2 regions of the Rhizobium sp. A22-96 genome follow, and region 1 is predicted to be linked to the other one. Evidence: riboswitches for the same ligand, from Rfam matches in the RefSeq annotation. Region 1 holds a riboswitch; the other holds the start of a gene.
The links. Region 1 has a riboswitch for S-adenosylmethionine ahead of ACQZ6F_RS23635 (O-succinylhomoserine sulfhydrylase). Riboswitches for the same ligand answer to the same signal wherever they lie in the genome.
Positions count from the first base shown of each region.

Region 2: another riboswitch for S-adenosylmethionine. It lies ahead of metA (homoserine O-acetyltransferase MetA); the one in region 1 lies ahead of ACQZ6F_RS23635 (O-succinylhomoserine sulfhydrylase).

Region 1 covers NZ_JBNWDQ010000005.1:426,703-434,447, reverse strand. The annotation lists gene ACQZ6F_RS23670 (transporter substrate-binding domain-containing protein) at 1-264, opposite strand, end outside; gene ACQZ6F_RS23665 (acyltransferase) at 399-986, opposite strand; gene ACQZ6F_RS23660 (MFS transporter) at 1,106-2,332, opposite strand; gene ACQZ6F_RS23655 (LysR family transcriptional regulator) at 2,434-3,336, shown strand; gene ACQZ6F_RS23650 (VOC family protein) at 3,350-3,727, opposite strand; tRNA gene ACQZ6F_RS23645 (tRNA-Gly) at 3,768-3,841, opposite strand; gene ACQZ6F_RS23640 (2'-deoxycytidine 5'-triphosphate deaminase) at 3,900-4,994, opposite strand; SAM riboswitch at 5,166-5,244, shown strand; gene ACQZ6F_RS23635 (O-succinylhomoserine sulfhydrylase) at 5,288-6,475, shown strand; gene ACQZ6F_RS23630 (DNA helicase) at 6,549-7,262, opposite strand.
Region 2 covers NZ_JBNWDQ010000004.1:277,265-285,009, forward strand. The annotation lists gene ACQZ6F_RS19610 (GntR family transcriptional regulator) at 1-60, opposite strand, end outside; gene ACQZ6F_RS19615 (aldose epimerase family protein) at 183-1,208, opposite strand; gene ACQZ6F_RS19620 (TetR/AcrR family transcriptional regulator) at 1,488-2,075, opposite strand; gene ACQZ6F_RS19625 (DUF308 domain-containing protein) at 2,216-2,773, shown strand; gene ACQZ6F_RS19630 (vWA domain-containing protein) at 2,846-4,033, opposite strand; gene metA (homoserine O-acetyltransferase MetA) at 4,037-4,963, opposite strand; SAM riboswitch at 5,011-5,088, opposite strand; gene ACQZ6F_RS19640 (AAA family ATPase) at 5,324-6,166, opposite strand; gene ACQZ6F_RS19645 (ABC transporter ATP-binding protein/permease) at 6,332-7,745, shown strand, end outside.

The DNA of each region.
Region 1 (7,745 bases):
GGCGAGCTCGACGTGAAAGCCCGTGAGCTTACCGTTCTGATCGAGGAAGTTGAAGGGCGGGAAATCGACCGATGTCAGGAACCGCAGCCTCACCAGCGTAGACAGGTCGGGTTTCGGCAGTCGCTCCCGGGCATCGAACAGGATCGGCAAACTGGGCGGCTTTGCCTCCTGGGCGGAGAGCGGCAGAGCGCAAGAGATCGCAATCAATGTTGCGTGCGTCAAAAGCCGGGCGGTGGAGATCATCGACGAAAGGCAAACACGCATGGTCTTGATCCGGCCTCCGGTCGTGGCTGCACATCCTTGATTCACGAATCCGGTTTAGCAGAGTCACGTCGCAGGGGGAATATCGCGCCATGGCCGAAGGGATAGAACGAGCCATAGCTGACCAAGCGGGCGGCCTATCGGTTCGCCGATATTTTCGCAGCGGGCAGCAGCTCGATATTTTCGGTTGTCGGGTTAGTTTTTTCTCCGCGCCGCTTCAGCAATCTTGCCGGCGCGCCGACATAGATCCCATAGGGCTCCGTCTTTCCCTTGACGACGGCATTCGCGCCGATGACGCACCCTCGTGCGATGTGTGCGCCGCCCAGGATCTTCGCTCCCGCCCCGATCCACACGTCATCTTCAATGACGATCGGTTTCTTCGTCACGCCCTGCAGGCGAATGGGCTGCGTGAGATCATCGAAATTATGATCGAAGGACACCACCATGGCATGGGCGGCAATCCGCACGTCATTGCCTATGGAAATGCCGCCACGGCCTAGCAGGATGCTGTATTCGTTGAAGGAGACGTGGTTGCCGACTTCGATGCTGCCTTCTTGTGCATCGATGACGACGCCCCTGCGGAAATGGACTCTTTCGCCAATGCGAACGTCACCACGCTTCCAGATAATCCTGGTGTCGAGCGGAACTTTCGTACTTCGGCCGATCTCAAGCACACCGCTCTTGAAAAGAGCCCTCAGCCTGTAAAGCCATGCTATGCCACGCATTCAAACGCTCCTGACAAGGGGCGCTCGTTTTCTCATGCTTTTCCGGCCCCCACCTGAATGGGCTAGAAGATGGCGATGCCGGAGGGGTAGCGCAAGTGTTGGCTACCCGCATTGCACTGTCAGTTGCGCGCGACAAAGCCCGTAATCAAGGCGATAACGCCAAAGCCGGCCGCTGCTGCGCAGACTGCGACCCAGCCGCCAAAGTCCCACACCGTGCCGGCAAGCGCCGAACCAAGTGCGCCACCAAGAAAGAAGATGCCGACGAAGAGACCGTTGATCCGCCCTCGCGCCTCCGGATTGAGGAGGTTGACGGCGCGGCGTCCCAAGGTCTGGTCGCCGGTGACGCCGACGTCGAGCATGACGGCACTGACACCAAGCAGGATCAGCAGGGTCAGCGGATCACCGGACCGTATTCCGCCCACCCAGGCGGCCAATGCCAGGGCGGCAAGCATAATCAGGCGTGATACAAATGTTGCTATCCGCGTCCAGCCCCTGTCGCCCATGCGACCGAAGGGAGAGGTGGCGGCAGCGCCGCCGGCTCCAACCAGCGCAAACAGCGCGATGCCGGACTGGCCGAGCGAGAATGGCGGCTGCACCAGCCGCAGGGCGACAGAGGTCCAAAACAGGCTGAAGCTCGCCATCATCAAGGCGGCGGTAAAGGCGCGCAGCCGCAGTATCGGCTCATCGCGCAGCAGCTGGAACAACGAGCCGATCAGGGCGCCGTAGCTGGAACTCACCAGGGGGCGCCGTTCGGGCAGGCGCAGGGCGAGCACGGCGGCAAGAAGCGCAAGGGCTGCAGCACTGATGGCATAGAAACTCCTCCAGCCCCAGAAATCGGCAACCAGGCTCGCCAGTGGCCGCGACACCAATATGCCGACCATGACGCCGCTCATGACATTGCCGATGACCCGGCCACGATGCTCCGGCGGCGTCATGGCGGCGGCGATCGGCACGAGAATCTGGATGGCGGAACAGGCCGCGCCCAGGAGGAACAGGAAGATGAGGAGGCTCCATCCTGTCGGCGCAAAGGCAGCAGCGATAGCCATTACCATGGCCGAGACGAGCATGCGCAGCACCAGCTGGCGGTTTTCCATCAGGTCGGCGAGAGGCACCAGGAAAAACAGGCCGGCGGCATAGCCAAGCAGGGAGGCCATCGCCACGAGGCCCGCGCCGCTTTCAGAAAAACCAAGCGACGGGCCGATGATGCCGACAAGCGTCTGCGGCGCGAAAAGATTGGTGATGATGACGCCGGTGGCGATGGCGAACAACAATGTCGGAGGGGCCAAAACCGTCTCGGACGCCTCGTCCTCCGGCTCGCTGGCAATGCATTCGGGGACCTGAGCCATGGATTCTCCAATGAGCTTAAATAATATTGTTAGCCATCTTTATCGCTTTGTTGCATAATGCGGCAATTGAAATGAGCTAATAATGATTATGCGAGTTCCTCATGAACATTCATGATCTCGAAGCCTTTGTCGCCGTGGTGGAAACCGGATCGATCGTTGCCGCTTCCGCACGCATCAACCTGACCCAGCCGGGCATCACCCGGCGGATACAGAGCCTCGAGGATAGCCTCGGCATCGCCCTGCTCGACCGCCAGTCCAAGCCGCTCAAGCCGACCGCGGCAGGGCGAGAGGCTTACGAGCATGGACGTCGTGTCCTGCGCTCGCTCGATGATCTCAAGGCCGGCGTTTCCCCGGGTGGCGCGATCAGCGGCGAATTCCGCCTCGGCGTCATGCCCTATCTCTCGGAGGCGGCGCTCTCGGCCCCGCTCGATCAACTCCGCAGCCAGTTTCCGCAACTGACATTGCGCATCGTCTCCGGCTGGTCGCCGCAGCTCATCGAGCAGGTCGCGCATAGCCAGCTGGATGCCGCAACCGTCTGTCTGGCGGAGGGCACGGAGCCGCCGGATAATGTCGTCGGCGACATGCTGGGGATCCATAACGTCATTCTCGTCGCATCGCCTTCGCTCGGAGTTCCCAAGGCGCCGAAACTCGATGAGCTCTCCCGCTTTCCCTGGATCATGAACCAGAGCGGTTGCGGCTTCCGCGCCTTCATTCATCATCGCTTCGAGGCAGAGCGGCTGCCGTTCGACGTCGCCGTCGAGGCCATGAGTGCCGATTTACGCATGTCGCTGGTATCGCGCGGCCTCGGCATCGGCGTCTTGACGCCAGCGGCGCTATCAGGCAGCCGCTGGCGCAATTCCATCGAGGTCATCGAGGCGCCGGATTTCAGCCCGAGGGTCGTCAACTGGTTGGTGCATCGCCCACCGGCTGGACGCCTCGCCCGGCCGATCGCCATCTTCGGCGAAGCGCTGACGGAGGCTTTGAAAGACAGAGCCAGTTTCTGAACTGGTTTCGATCTCAAGCACCCGGCTTGTTGATCATCGCTTCAATGTTGTAGCCATCCGGGTCCAGAATGAAGCAGGCATAATAATCCGCCATATATTCCGGCCAGGGTCCGGGAGCGCCATTGTCCTCGGCTCCCGCTTCCAGAGCGGCGCGATAAAATGCATCGACCTCGGCCCTGCTGCCGACGCGAAAGGCAACATGCAAATGCGTCAGAGGCGGCTTGCTGCCCGTATGCTGGATCTCGAACAGGCTGCCGTCGCCAACGTCGAACGCCCAGAAAACACCTTCCTTGCCAAAGGACAAGCCGTAACCCAGCGGCTCGAAAGCGCGCTCATAGAACGCCTTGGTCTTCTCCAGATCGCTCACTTCGATGGTTATGAGATCAAACATGTCGAGCGCATCCCTGAGATCATTGACGATGGAAGGAAGCTGGAGCGGGTGAAGGGAATCGAACCCTCGTATTCAGCTTGGGAAGCTGCTGCTCTACCATTGAGCTACACCCGCCTGACATCCCGAGATGTCCAACAGTTGGCGGCCACTGTCAAGGCCGGACGATAGATGCCTAGAGCCGGAAGTGCTTGGACAGCTTCAGGCCCTGTGCCTGATAGTTCGAGCCGAGGCCGGAGCCGTAGAGGCTGCTTGGCTGCTCCAGCATGTGTTCGTAGATCAGGCGGCCGACGATCTGGCCATCCTCGAGGATGAAAGGCACTTCATGGCTGCGCACTTCGAGCACAGCGCGGCTGCCACGGCCGCCGGCCGGGGCATGACCGAAGCCGGGATCGAAGAAGCCGGCATAATGGACGCGGAATTCGCCGACCAGCGGATCGAACGGCGTCATCTCGGCGGCATAATGCGGCGGCACATGAACGGCCTCGCGCGAAACGAGGATGTAGAATTCGTCGGGATCGAGGATCAGCTCGGTGCGGCCGCGGCTATAAAGCGGCTCCCAGAAATCGAAGATATCGTGCTGGGCCTTCTTGTCGACATCGACGACGGCCGTGTGGTGTTTGCCGCGATAGCCGATCAGGCCTTCCTTATCGCCGGCAAGATCGATCGACAGCGCGATGCCGCCACCGGTGATGTTCGGCTTTTTGCTGGCGACGAGCGTCTCGGTCTCGTGCAGTGCCAGCAGTTCCGGCTCGTCAAGCAGAGCCTGGCCGACGCGGAAACGGATCTGCGACAGGCGCGAACCACGGCGAACGACGATCGGAAAGGTGCGCGGGCTGATTTCGAGATAGAGCGGGCCGGAATAGCCGGCCGGGATCTTGTCGAACTCCTGCGCCCGGTCGGTGATGACGCGGGTGAAGATATCGAGGCGGCCTGTCGAACTCTTCGGATTGGCCGAGGCCGACATATCGGCCGGCAAGTCCAGCCGCTCCATCAGCGGCACGATATAGACGCAGCCGGTTTCCAGCACCGCACCTTCGGAGAGATCGACGACATGCAACTTCAGCCAGTCGAGCTTGTCGGCAACCAGATGCGACGGACCGGGCATGAAGCTGGCGCGAACGCGGAAGGCATGGGAACCGAGGCGCAGGTCAAGGCTTGCCGGCTGGATCTGATCGACGTCCAGCTCTCTTTCGCTCGTCAGCCGTCCGGCGTCAAAGAGCGCCGCAATGGCGCGATCCGCTAGAATTCCTGTATTGCGAGCCATCATGCCTCTTTCCCCAGCCCATACGCCTGCAAATCCATATTCGACTTGTATGCCTGCGGGCTGATTCAAAACGTTACTGCGACCTTAGCGCATCCAGAGAGACGCGCGGGCAGTATTTGTCGCAGACAAAACCAAACTCAGGGAATTGACGCAAGCGATCAACGGCAGTATTGCAACTTATCCCGTGGTGATTTGGCCGGTCGGCTTGCAGCCACGTTAAACAAGTGGCTAAAAAGACCGGGTTGAAACCGGTCTGCAATTGCGGCCGGTTTTTTTGTTTTGAAAGTGGTGATGGCATGAGCAAGACTTGGCGCCCCGCAACCCAACTCGTTCACGGCGGAACGCTCCGTTCGCAATTTGGCGAAACATCCGAAGCAATCTATCTGACCCAGGGCTTCGTCTATGACACCTCGGAAGCGGCAGAAGCCCGCTTCAAGGGCGAGACGGATGGTTTCATCTACGCCCGCTATGGCAGCCCGACCAACGACATGTTCGAAAAGCGCATGTGCGCGCTGGAAGGCGCTGAAGATGCCCGCGCCACGGCTTCGGGCATGGCCGCTGTCACCGCCGCGATCCTCTGCCAGCTGAAGGCCGGCGACCATATCGTTGCCGCCCGCGCCCTCTTCGGCTCCTGCCGCTGGGTCGTCGAGACGCTGGCACCGAAATACGGCATCGAATGCACGCTGGTCGACGGTCGTTTCGTCGAGAACTGGGAAAAGGCGATCCGCCCCACCACCAAGGTGTTCTTCCTGGAAAGCCCGACCAATCCGACGCTCGAAGTCGTTGACATCGCTGCGGTGGCCAAGCTTGCCAACCAGATTGGTGCCAAGGTCGTGGTCGACAACGTCTTCGCGACCCCGCTCTTCCAGAAACCTCTGGAACTCGGCGCCCATATCGTCGTCTACTCCGCTACCAAACATATTGACGGCCAGGGCCGCTCGCTCGGCGGTGTCATCCTCTCCGACAAGCAGTGGATCGACGAGAACCTGCAGGACTATTTCCGCCATACCGGTCCGGCCATGTCGCCATTCACCGCCTGGACGCTGCTGAAGGGCATCGAAACGCTGCCGCTGCGCGTTGCGCAGCAGACGGCGAATGCCGCCAAGGTGGCTGACTTCCTCGCCGAGCAGGGCAACAAGGTCGCTCGCGTGATCTATCCCGGCCGCAAGGACCATCCGCAGGCCGACATCATCGCCAAACAGATGACCGGCGGCTCGACGCTGGTGGCTTTCGAGCTGAAGGGCGGCAAGGAAGCAGCCTTCAAGCTGCAGAACGCATTGGAGATCGTGAAGATTTCCAACAATCTCGGCGACTCGAAGAGCCTGATCACCCATCCGGCCACCACGACGCACAAGAACCTCACCGACGAGGCCCGCGCAGAGCTTGGCATTTCGCCGGGTACCGTACGCTTCTCCGCCGGTATCGAGGACAGCCAGGATCTGGTCGAGGATTTCGCCCGCGCCCTGGAACAGGTTTCCGCCTGATACTATTCCTTCAAGCCGCCCGGAGATTCTCCGGGCGGCTCGACATGCTCCTATTGGAGCCATGCAGTCGTCGTCAGCCCGCCGCCTTGTATTGAACCTTGCCGGCGTGCAGGAAGAACATCTTGTCGAAAAGCGACAGATCCAGCGGGTTTGGCAGACGAACGTCATCAAGATCGGGCAAGGGTTTCAGCGCCGGATCGTATGAACGGTCGATTTGCGAGATGAACACGATGATTACGCCCGTCTCACGCGCGAACGTCTTCAGCGCGCGGACCTGCGTCTCCAGTTCCGGCTTCTCCCGCTTCTGATCGAGTATTTGCAGATAGTCGACGACTGCCAGCGTGCCGCGTGGCGCCGAGGCCAGCTTATTTGCAATGTAGTCGGCACTTATGGCGTCGGAACTGTCGAGTTCGAACAACTCCCTGAACTCGGCCTGATCCACGCCAATGATCCGGAAACGATCCAGAACGACCTTTTCGGTATCCTCGAGCGTGAAGAAGGCGCTGCGATTGCCCGATTTCATGGCTCCTACCGCGAGCTTGAGGCTCATCAGCGTCTTGCCCTGGCCGGGACGTGCGCCGACCAGCACCAGATCACCCGGTCTCAAGAGCGAGAAGAAATCATCGGGGGAAACGGCAGCCTGCGTCTTGGACGCAAGCAAGCTCCAACCTCCAAACCCCTCGCCAGCCGCGATGTGATCCAGTGCGGCGTGCAGGGGGATATTCTGCTGGCGCGACAAAAGCCGTGCCTTGCGCTTCAAATGATAAACAGGGGCGGAAAGCCTCATTGTAAACCTCCTATTGCGAGCAGTGACCGCAACCCCTCCTTATGCCAGGCGCTCAAACAGTCGGTTTGATGATCGACAGCCCCGCATCAAGTATACTTTCCCGGACGGAGGGGGGAGGCACGGGCCATGCCAGAATCGGATGATAGTCGAAATCCCACCGTCGGGAAATCGCGCGGACGTTCTTTTCGCAGACCTGAAGGCCGAGCCGAGCTCCACATGGCCGAGAGTTTTCGAAGAGAGACTGACAGATATGGCAGTCAAACCTCAAGTGCACCCTAAATGATGCCAAGCCTTTCCACCTCACCAAGACATAGCGAGTGGAGCTATGGTAGAAAACACTAAAGGACAAGTAAGGCGAGATACTTTTGACGGCAACCTGATAGTCTTCGTTTTCTGTCGTAATATCTCCAATTCTCCAAGGAACAATCGCCGATGAGAATTTTCATCATTCCATTCCTTGACGGAACGGGCTGGTTATAGGAT
Region 2 (7,745 bases), on a different contig from region 1:
GCCGGTCCCGTCGCTGAGACCGCGGGTGTTCAATTCAGCGATCAAACTGGTTCTATCCATGACGTCCATATAGAACCTATTTAGAACCAATTCACAAGGTGAATCTGTCCGTCGGCCTAAAAAGAATCGGCCGGGCGCTTGGGACGCCCGGCCGGATTTCAAGAAAGCGGGGCATGCCCGGCTTAGTTCTTGGTGAAAATGTAATCCGTTTCCTGCCGCAATACCTCGCCCGGGCGGAGCACGGCATTGGGGAAGCCTTCATGATTGATGGCGTCCGGCCAGACCTGCGTTTCCAGGCAGAAGCCGGCGAAGGGGCCGATCTTGCGGCCGTCATGGCCCGGAACCGGAACATTGAGCTTGAAGCCCGTATAGAACTGTACGCCGGGCTCGGTGGTGCGCACCTCCAGCGACACGCCGGAATTGACGCTGCGGGCGAGAGCGACGGAGCGCTTGGCAGTGCGCTCGGTCGACAGGCAGAAATTATGATCGTAGAGCGCCTGCTCTGATCCTTCGAAGCGCTTCATCGGCGACATCTCGCGAAAATCGAACACCGTGCCTTCGACAGAGCGAACTTCACCCGTCGGCACCTGCTTCTCATCCGTCGGGGTATAGTGATCGGCGGCGATCATGATGTCGTGGCCCAGCGCATCGTCGCGGCCGTCGAGATTGAAATAGGCGTGCTGGCAGACATTGGCGAGGGTCGGTTGGTCGGTGGTCGATTCATAAGTGATCGAAAATTCGCCATTGCCATGCACCCAATAGGTCGCCTGAATCGTGCAATTGCCGGGATAGCCAGCGCGGCCATCGGGATCGACGATCTTCAGCACGACGCGGTCGACAGCATGTTCGACGATCGTCCAGTTGCGCTTGGCGATATTGTCCTTGCCGCCGTGCAGATGCGTGACGCCCTTTTCGTTGAGTTCGAGCTGGTATTGCTTGCCGTCCAGCGTGAAACGGCCGGCGCCGATACGGTTGGCGCAGCGGCCCGGCGTGGCGCCGAAATAGGAAGAATGGGCCGGATAATCAGCGAAATCGTCGAAGCCGAGGAGAAGGGCGGGGCTGTGGCCATCAAGCCGGAGATCCTGGATGACCGCGCCCCAAGACATGATATGCGCCGTCAGCCCGCCACCGACGATCTTGACGCGATAGACGGTATCCCCATCCGCCGTCGTCCCAAAAACTTCCCGCTGCAAAGTGCTTTCCGTCATATCAGCTCATCCATTGCTCTCGAAATACGAGGCCAGACCCTGCCCCCATTCGTGCCGTTCCGCAACCGGTTCGACAGGGAAATTAGGGGCGCAGTGTTACCGATCAAGCCTCGGCCCGGCTTTATCTCGCGGGCTTCGAAGCGCTAAACTGCGCTGCAAATGTGCAGTGCGTGCGACAGGCGTGATGCATTTTGCTTCGGCGCTTCGTGCGAGTGCCGCCAGTTGCGGCTCTTGGCTCTGAACACAGATGTCTGCCGGCTGCTTTGACCCGGCAGTTCTTTAGCGAGCCGGGGCCAGTAGCCTGGTGATCTGGGGTCGGACGATTGCACTGAACAGTTCGGGGTCGCCGAAAGCCCGTACGGAGAGCATCGCCCCATGTACCGATGCCATTAGCATTTGCGCCTCTTCTTCCGGTCTCTTGTCGAGCTGGAACAGGCCCTGCTCTGTGCCATTCTTCAGAACTGAAGTCAGCCATCCCGCCAGACTATGGAAATGGGCGCGGACGCGTGACGCGACCTCTTCCGGCAGCATCTGCATCTCGCCAGCAAGCATGGCGCAGACGCAGAAGGGCAGCGAGGCATCGCGAATGCATGTTTGCCAGAAATTCAGATAGGCCTGCAATTGTTCGGCCGGGCTTGGGAACTGCTCGCGAAGAGAATTCAAACCCACGTCCACTTGCTGCCTGTAGCGGTCAACCAATACCGCGACCAGCTCGGCCTTTGTCGGAAAGTGATGGTGGATGCTCGCCTTCCGGATGCCGATCGCAGCCGAGATATCGGCATAGCTGAAGCCGTTGTAACCTCCCGCGACGATGAGAGATTGCGCGGTGTCGAGAATCTTTCCGGAAGTCGAAGTCATTGATTTCATGCTGCTGCCTACCTTCTGGTAGGTAATTTGTCAAGATTGCCTTGGTGTCTCGGCTTCTCACAAAGAGGTGTTCGGCTGGTGAGTTGACAGGCAAGTTTAGCCTTCCTACTAGTTGGTAGATTTCAACTTGGAACCTGCCAATGCAAAACCAGTCCTCAAGCCAGTCCAACTGGCTGCGATCCTATTATTTCGTGCGTGCCATATTCTCGATCGCCTGGATTGCCGCCGCCATTCTCTTTGGCGGGCAATCTCATCTCATTGCTTTCCTTCTCGTGATCTACCCGGCATGGGACGCCTTCGCCAATCTGGTCGACGCGCGGGTCAATGGCGGCCTCAAGGCCAACCCGTCCCAGGCATTGAATGTCGTGGTCAGCACGATAACCACGCTTGCGGTGATCGTGGCAGTCACCAACAGCACTTATGCGGTTCTGGCCGTGTTCGGGATCTGGGCGATCCTGTCGGGCCTCCTGCAGCTTTACACGGCGGTCAGGCGCTGGCGTCACTTTGGCGCGCAATGGGTAATGATCCTGAGCGGCGCGCAATCGGCCCTTGCCGGCGGGTTCATGATCAGCCGATCCGTTGGCGCTGCCGCGCCGACGATTCTGGATATCGCCCCCTATGTCGGGTTCGGCGCATTCTATTTCCTGCTTTCGGCAATCTGGCTCGTCGTCGCGGCCTATCGCAAAGCTCACGCATAGAGTTTGCCCCGTCTGGCGGCGGCAAGGTGAGAGTCCATTTGCCGTCGCCGAAAGGGCGGGGAGCGCTTGCGCCTAGCGCGAAAGCTCCCGCGTCGCCTTCTCCAGCCCGCCGAGCGTCAGCGGGTACATGCGGTCTGCCATGAGACGGCGGATGAGGGAGATGGAAGTGGTGTAGCCCCAGTAGTTTTCGGGAACGGGGTTGAGCCAGACGCATTTGCGGAAATGGCCTGATATCCGACTGAGCCAGACGCTGCCGGCCTCCTTGTTCCAATGCTCGACCGAGCCGCCCGGCTGGTTGATTTCATAGGGGCTCATCGAGGCGTCGCCGACGAAGACGACGCGGTAATCTGGTCCGAAGGTGCGGATCAGGTCGGTCGTCGAGGTGATATCGACGCGCCGGCGGCGATTGTCCTTCCACACGCCCTCGTAGGGGCAATTGTGGAAGTAGAAATAGTCCATGTGCCGGAACTCAGAGCGGGCGGCGGAAAACAGTTCCTCCACCCCGCGGATATGGTCGTCCATCGAGCCGCCGACATCGAAGAACATCAAAAGCTTGACGGCGTTGCGCCGCTCCGGCCGTGTCTGGACGTCTAGATAGCCGTGTTCGGCGGTGGAGCGAATGGTGCCGGAGAGATCCAGCTCGTCGGCCGCGCCCTCGCGCACCCAACGGCGCAGGCGCTTCAGCGCCACCTTGATGTTGCGGGTGCCAAGCTCGACGCCGTCGTCGAGATTCTGGAAGTCGCGGCGATCCCAGACTTTGACCGCGCGGCGGTGGCGCGAGGTTTCCTGGCCGATGCGCACGCCTTCCGGATTATAGCCGTATGCGCCGAAGGGAGAGGTGCCCGCCGTGCCGATCCATTTCGAGCCGCCCTGGTGCCGACCCTGCTGTTCGGCCAGCCGCCGCCGCAACGTTTCCATCAGTCTGTCGAAGCCGCCGAGCGCCTCGATCTGTTTCCGCTCTTCTTCGGTGAGATGCTTTTCCGCCAGCTTGCGCAGCCATTCGTCGGGAATGGCGGCCGCCTCGACCGCATCGGCACTACCGCCGATCGCCTCGACGCCATGGAAATAATCGGCGAAGACCTGGTCGAAGCGATCGATGAAGCGCTCGTCCTTAATCAGCGTCGTGCGCGCCAGATAGTAGAAGGCCTCGACATCATAGTCGGCAATCCCCTCTTCCATTCCTTCAAGCAGCGACAGGAATTCCCGGAGCGTGACCGGCACCTTCGCTTCCTTCAGCTTCAGGAAGAAGGGAATGAACAAGCCTCAGGTCCTTTCCTGGCCGATCTCCTCCAGATCATACGGCGTGGTCTGGTAGATCTCGTTGATCCAGTTGCCGAAGAACAGATGCGCATGGCTGCGCCACCGGTTCTGCGGGGGGATTTCCGGGTCGTTGTGCGGGAAATAGTTGTGCGGCATCTTGATCGGCACGCCCGCATTTACGTCGCGGAAATATTCGTCCGCGAGCGAAGTGGAATCATACTCCACGTGATTGAACATGTAGAGCCGGTTGCAGGCCTGTTCGTGCACGAGACAGATCCCCATTTCGCTCGATTCCATCAGGATCTGCAGGCTCGGCACCTTTTCGATGTCGTTGCGGCGCACTTCCGTCCAGCGCGAGACCGGAATGGCGAAATCGTCGGAAAAGCCGTTGAGGTAGACGGAGGACGGCGCGAGGTTCTGGTGGCGATAGACGCCGAAGGCCTTTTCATTCAGCGTATGCTTCGGCACGCCATGGAAATGATAGGCGGCGGCCATCGCGCCCCAGCAGACGTTCATCGTCGAATGGACATTGGTTGCCGTCCAGTCGAAGATCTGCCGCATCTCGTCCCAGTAGGTGACCTCTTCGTATTCCAGCAGCTCGATCGGCGCGCCAGTGATGATGAAGCCGTCGAACTTGCGATGCTTCACCTCTTCCCAGGTCTGGTAGAAGGAAAACAGGTGTTCCTCGGAGGTGCTCTTGGCCTTGTGGCCGCCGACGCGGACCAGCGAAAACTCCGTCTGCAGCGGCGATGCGCCGACGAGGCGCGCCATCTGTATCTCGGTCTTGATCTTGTTCGGCATGAGGTTGAGAAGCCCGATTTGAAGGGGGCGGATATCCTGCCGGATCGCCACCGTTTCGGTCATCACCCGCACGCCCTCGTTCTGGAGGGTTTCAAATGCGGGCAGCGTATCGGGAATCTTGATGGGCATCGTTTCACTCGATCAAATGCAAAAAACCGGCCGCAATATGAATCGCTACCGGTCCGCACGCGGCCCTTTAGCGACTTATTTAACGTGGCTGCAAGCCGGCCGGCCAAATCACCACAGCCAAATTCCATAAACCTGCCGTGGCGGCGGGTCAATGGGCAAGCTTTGAGGCAGGCTGGCGGCCGTGATCTGATGTCGTTTGCGGTTTACAGATGTTCAAGAAGGGCTTGTGGGTAATTCTGTGCGTAGGCCACCTCGCCCTTCGAGGCCTTGGCGTTTGCGCTGACGCTTTAACGCCAAGGCACCTCAGGGTGAGGGCGGGTGATATGGTCACTTCATTTTCGCTTGGGAGAGAAGAGACTGCTACTTCCCCTGCCCCCGTGCCATGAAAGCCAGTCGTTCAAAAAGATGAACATCCTGCTCATTCTTCAGCAATGCGCCATGCAGCTTCGGCAGCACGCTTTTCGCATCGACACGCAGGGTGGCGGGGTCGACATCGTCGGCGACCAGCAGGCGGATCCAATCGAGGGCTTCCGAGGTCGATGGCTTTTTCTTCAGGCCCGGCACGTCGCGAATTTCGAAGAATTGCGTCAGCGCCGCCTGGACCAGCGCCTGCTTGATGCCGGGATAGTGAACTTCGACGATGCGGGTGAGCGTTTCCATGTCGGGGAAGCGGATATAGTGGAAGAAGCAGCGGCGCAGGAAGGCGTCCGGCAGTTCCTTCTCGTTGTTCGAGGTGATGATGACGATCGGCCGGATTGCGGCCTGGATCGTCTCGCCTGTCTCGTAGACATGGAACTCCATGCGGTCGAGTTCCTGCAGCAGGTCGTTCGGGAATTCAATATCGGCCTTGTCGATCTCGTCGATCAGCAGCACGCATTTTTTCGGCGAGGTAAAGGCCTGCCAGAGCTTGCCCCGGCGGATGTAATTGCCGACATCGTGAACTCTAACGTCGCCCAACTGGCTGTCGCGCAGGCGCGAAACGGCATCGTATTCGTAAAGGCCCTGTTGCGCCTTGGTCGTCGATTTGACGTTCCATTCGAGGAGGTCGAGACCGAGGGCCCCCGCCACCTGCCGCGCCAGTTCGGTCTTGCCTGTGCCGGGCTCGCCCTTTACCAGAAGCGGCCGCTCCAGCCGGATGGCGGCATTGACCGCGACCATCAAATCCTTGTCGGCGATATAGTCTGCTGTTCCCTGGAATTGCATCGGAAGGCTTTCTCAATCTTTCGAATGCAAGCTAATTGCTGACCTTATTCGGTTCAAGGCGTGAAACCGTGTATATAGCAACGTGATCGCACCGATCTATTGCTAGGATGGACATGAGGGCGGGTCATGGTTAACTGACGGTACGTGCGTCGCAGGGAAGTGCTGATGGCAGTTGAAGCGCAAGCCAAGCCGAATATCCAGGGGAACGAGCAGGTCGGATACGATTTGAGCCTCTTCTTTCGGCTGAGGATGATGTTCTCCGCGTTCTGGAATTCACCGGTGCGCTTCAAGATCATTTCCCTGACCGTGGCGCTGTTCGCAATCATCATGATCACCGCCTACGTCCAGGTGCTGCTCAACAGCTGGAACGCACCTTTTTACGATTCGCTGGCAAGGCGCGATATCTCCGCCTTCTTCCATCAACTCGGCGTTTTCGGCATCATCGCCGGCTCGCTTCTGATCCTCAATGTCATCCAGGCCTGGCTCAACCAGATGACCGCGCTCTACATGCGCGAAGGTCTGGCACGAGATCTGGTGAACCAATGGCTGCAGGCCAAACGCGCGCTTCGTCTGGCCTCCGCCGGGCTGATCGGCGTCAACCCCGACCAGCGATTGCATGAGGATGCCCGCAATCTCGCCGAAAGCTCGACGGGCCTCGCCATCGGGCTGGTGCAGGCGACGATCCTGCTGTTGAGCTTCATCGGGGTGCTCTGGGAGCTTTCCAGCGGCATGGTCTTCCATTTCAAGGGCGCGAGCTTCTCCATCCCCGGCTACATGGTCTGGGCGGCGATCCTTTACGCTGGTTCGGCATCCTTCCTCAGCCAGTTCGTCGGCCGCCGGCTGGTGCGGCTGAACGCCGATCGCTATTCCAAGGAAGCCGAGCTGCGTTTCGCGCTCATGCATGCCAACGAACACATGCCGGCAATCGCCATTGCCGGCGGCGAGGAAAACGAACGCAAGAGGATCAACCTCGATATTTCCGCCGTGCTTGCGGTCATCCGCCAGCTGGCGATCGCCAATACCAATCTTACCTGGGTTTCCGCCGGCTATGGCTGGCTGGTGCTGATCATCCCGATCCTGGTGGCGGCGCCCGCATATTTTTCCGGCGGGCTGACCTTCGGCCAGCTCATGGTGGCCGTGGGCGCCTTCAATCAGGTGAATTCAGCGCTGCGCTGGTATGTCGCCAATTTCGGCCCGATCGCCGAATGGCGGGCAACGCTGATGCGTGTCACCGATTTCCGCCAGGCCCTGACGGAAATGGACGACAAGACGCCGATGCCGCACACTCTCGTCTTCGATAATGCCGCACCGGGTACGATGGTGTGGACCGATATGGAGATTTCGACCAAGACCAGCGATGAGGCGACCGAGAACGGTTTCCAAATTGCCGAGGGAACGGTGACGATCAATGCCGGTGAGCACATCATGATCAACGGCGATCACGGCGTGAACCGCCGGCTGCTGTTCGAGGTGCTGGCGCATCAATGGTATAGCGGTTCCGGCACGGTCAGCCTGCCGCCGGCGGAAGACATGCTGTTCGTACCGCACACACCCTATGTGCCCGGCGGCACGCTCAGGG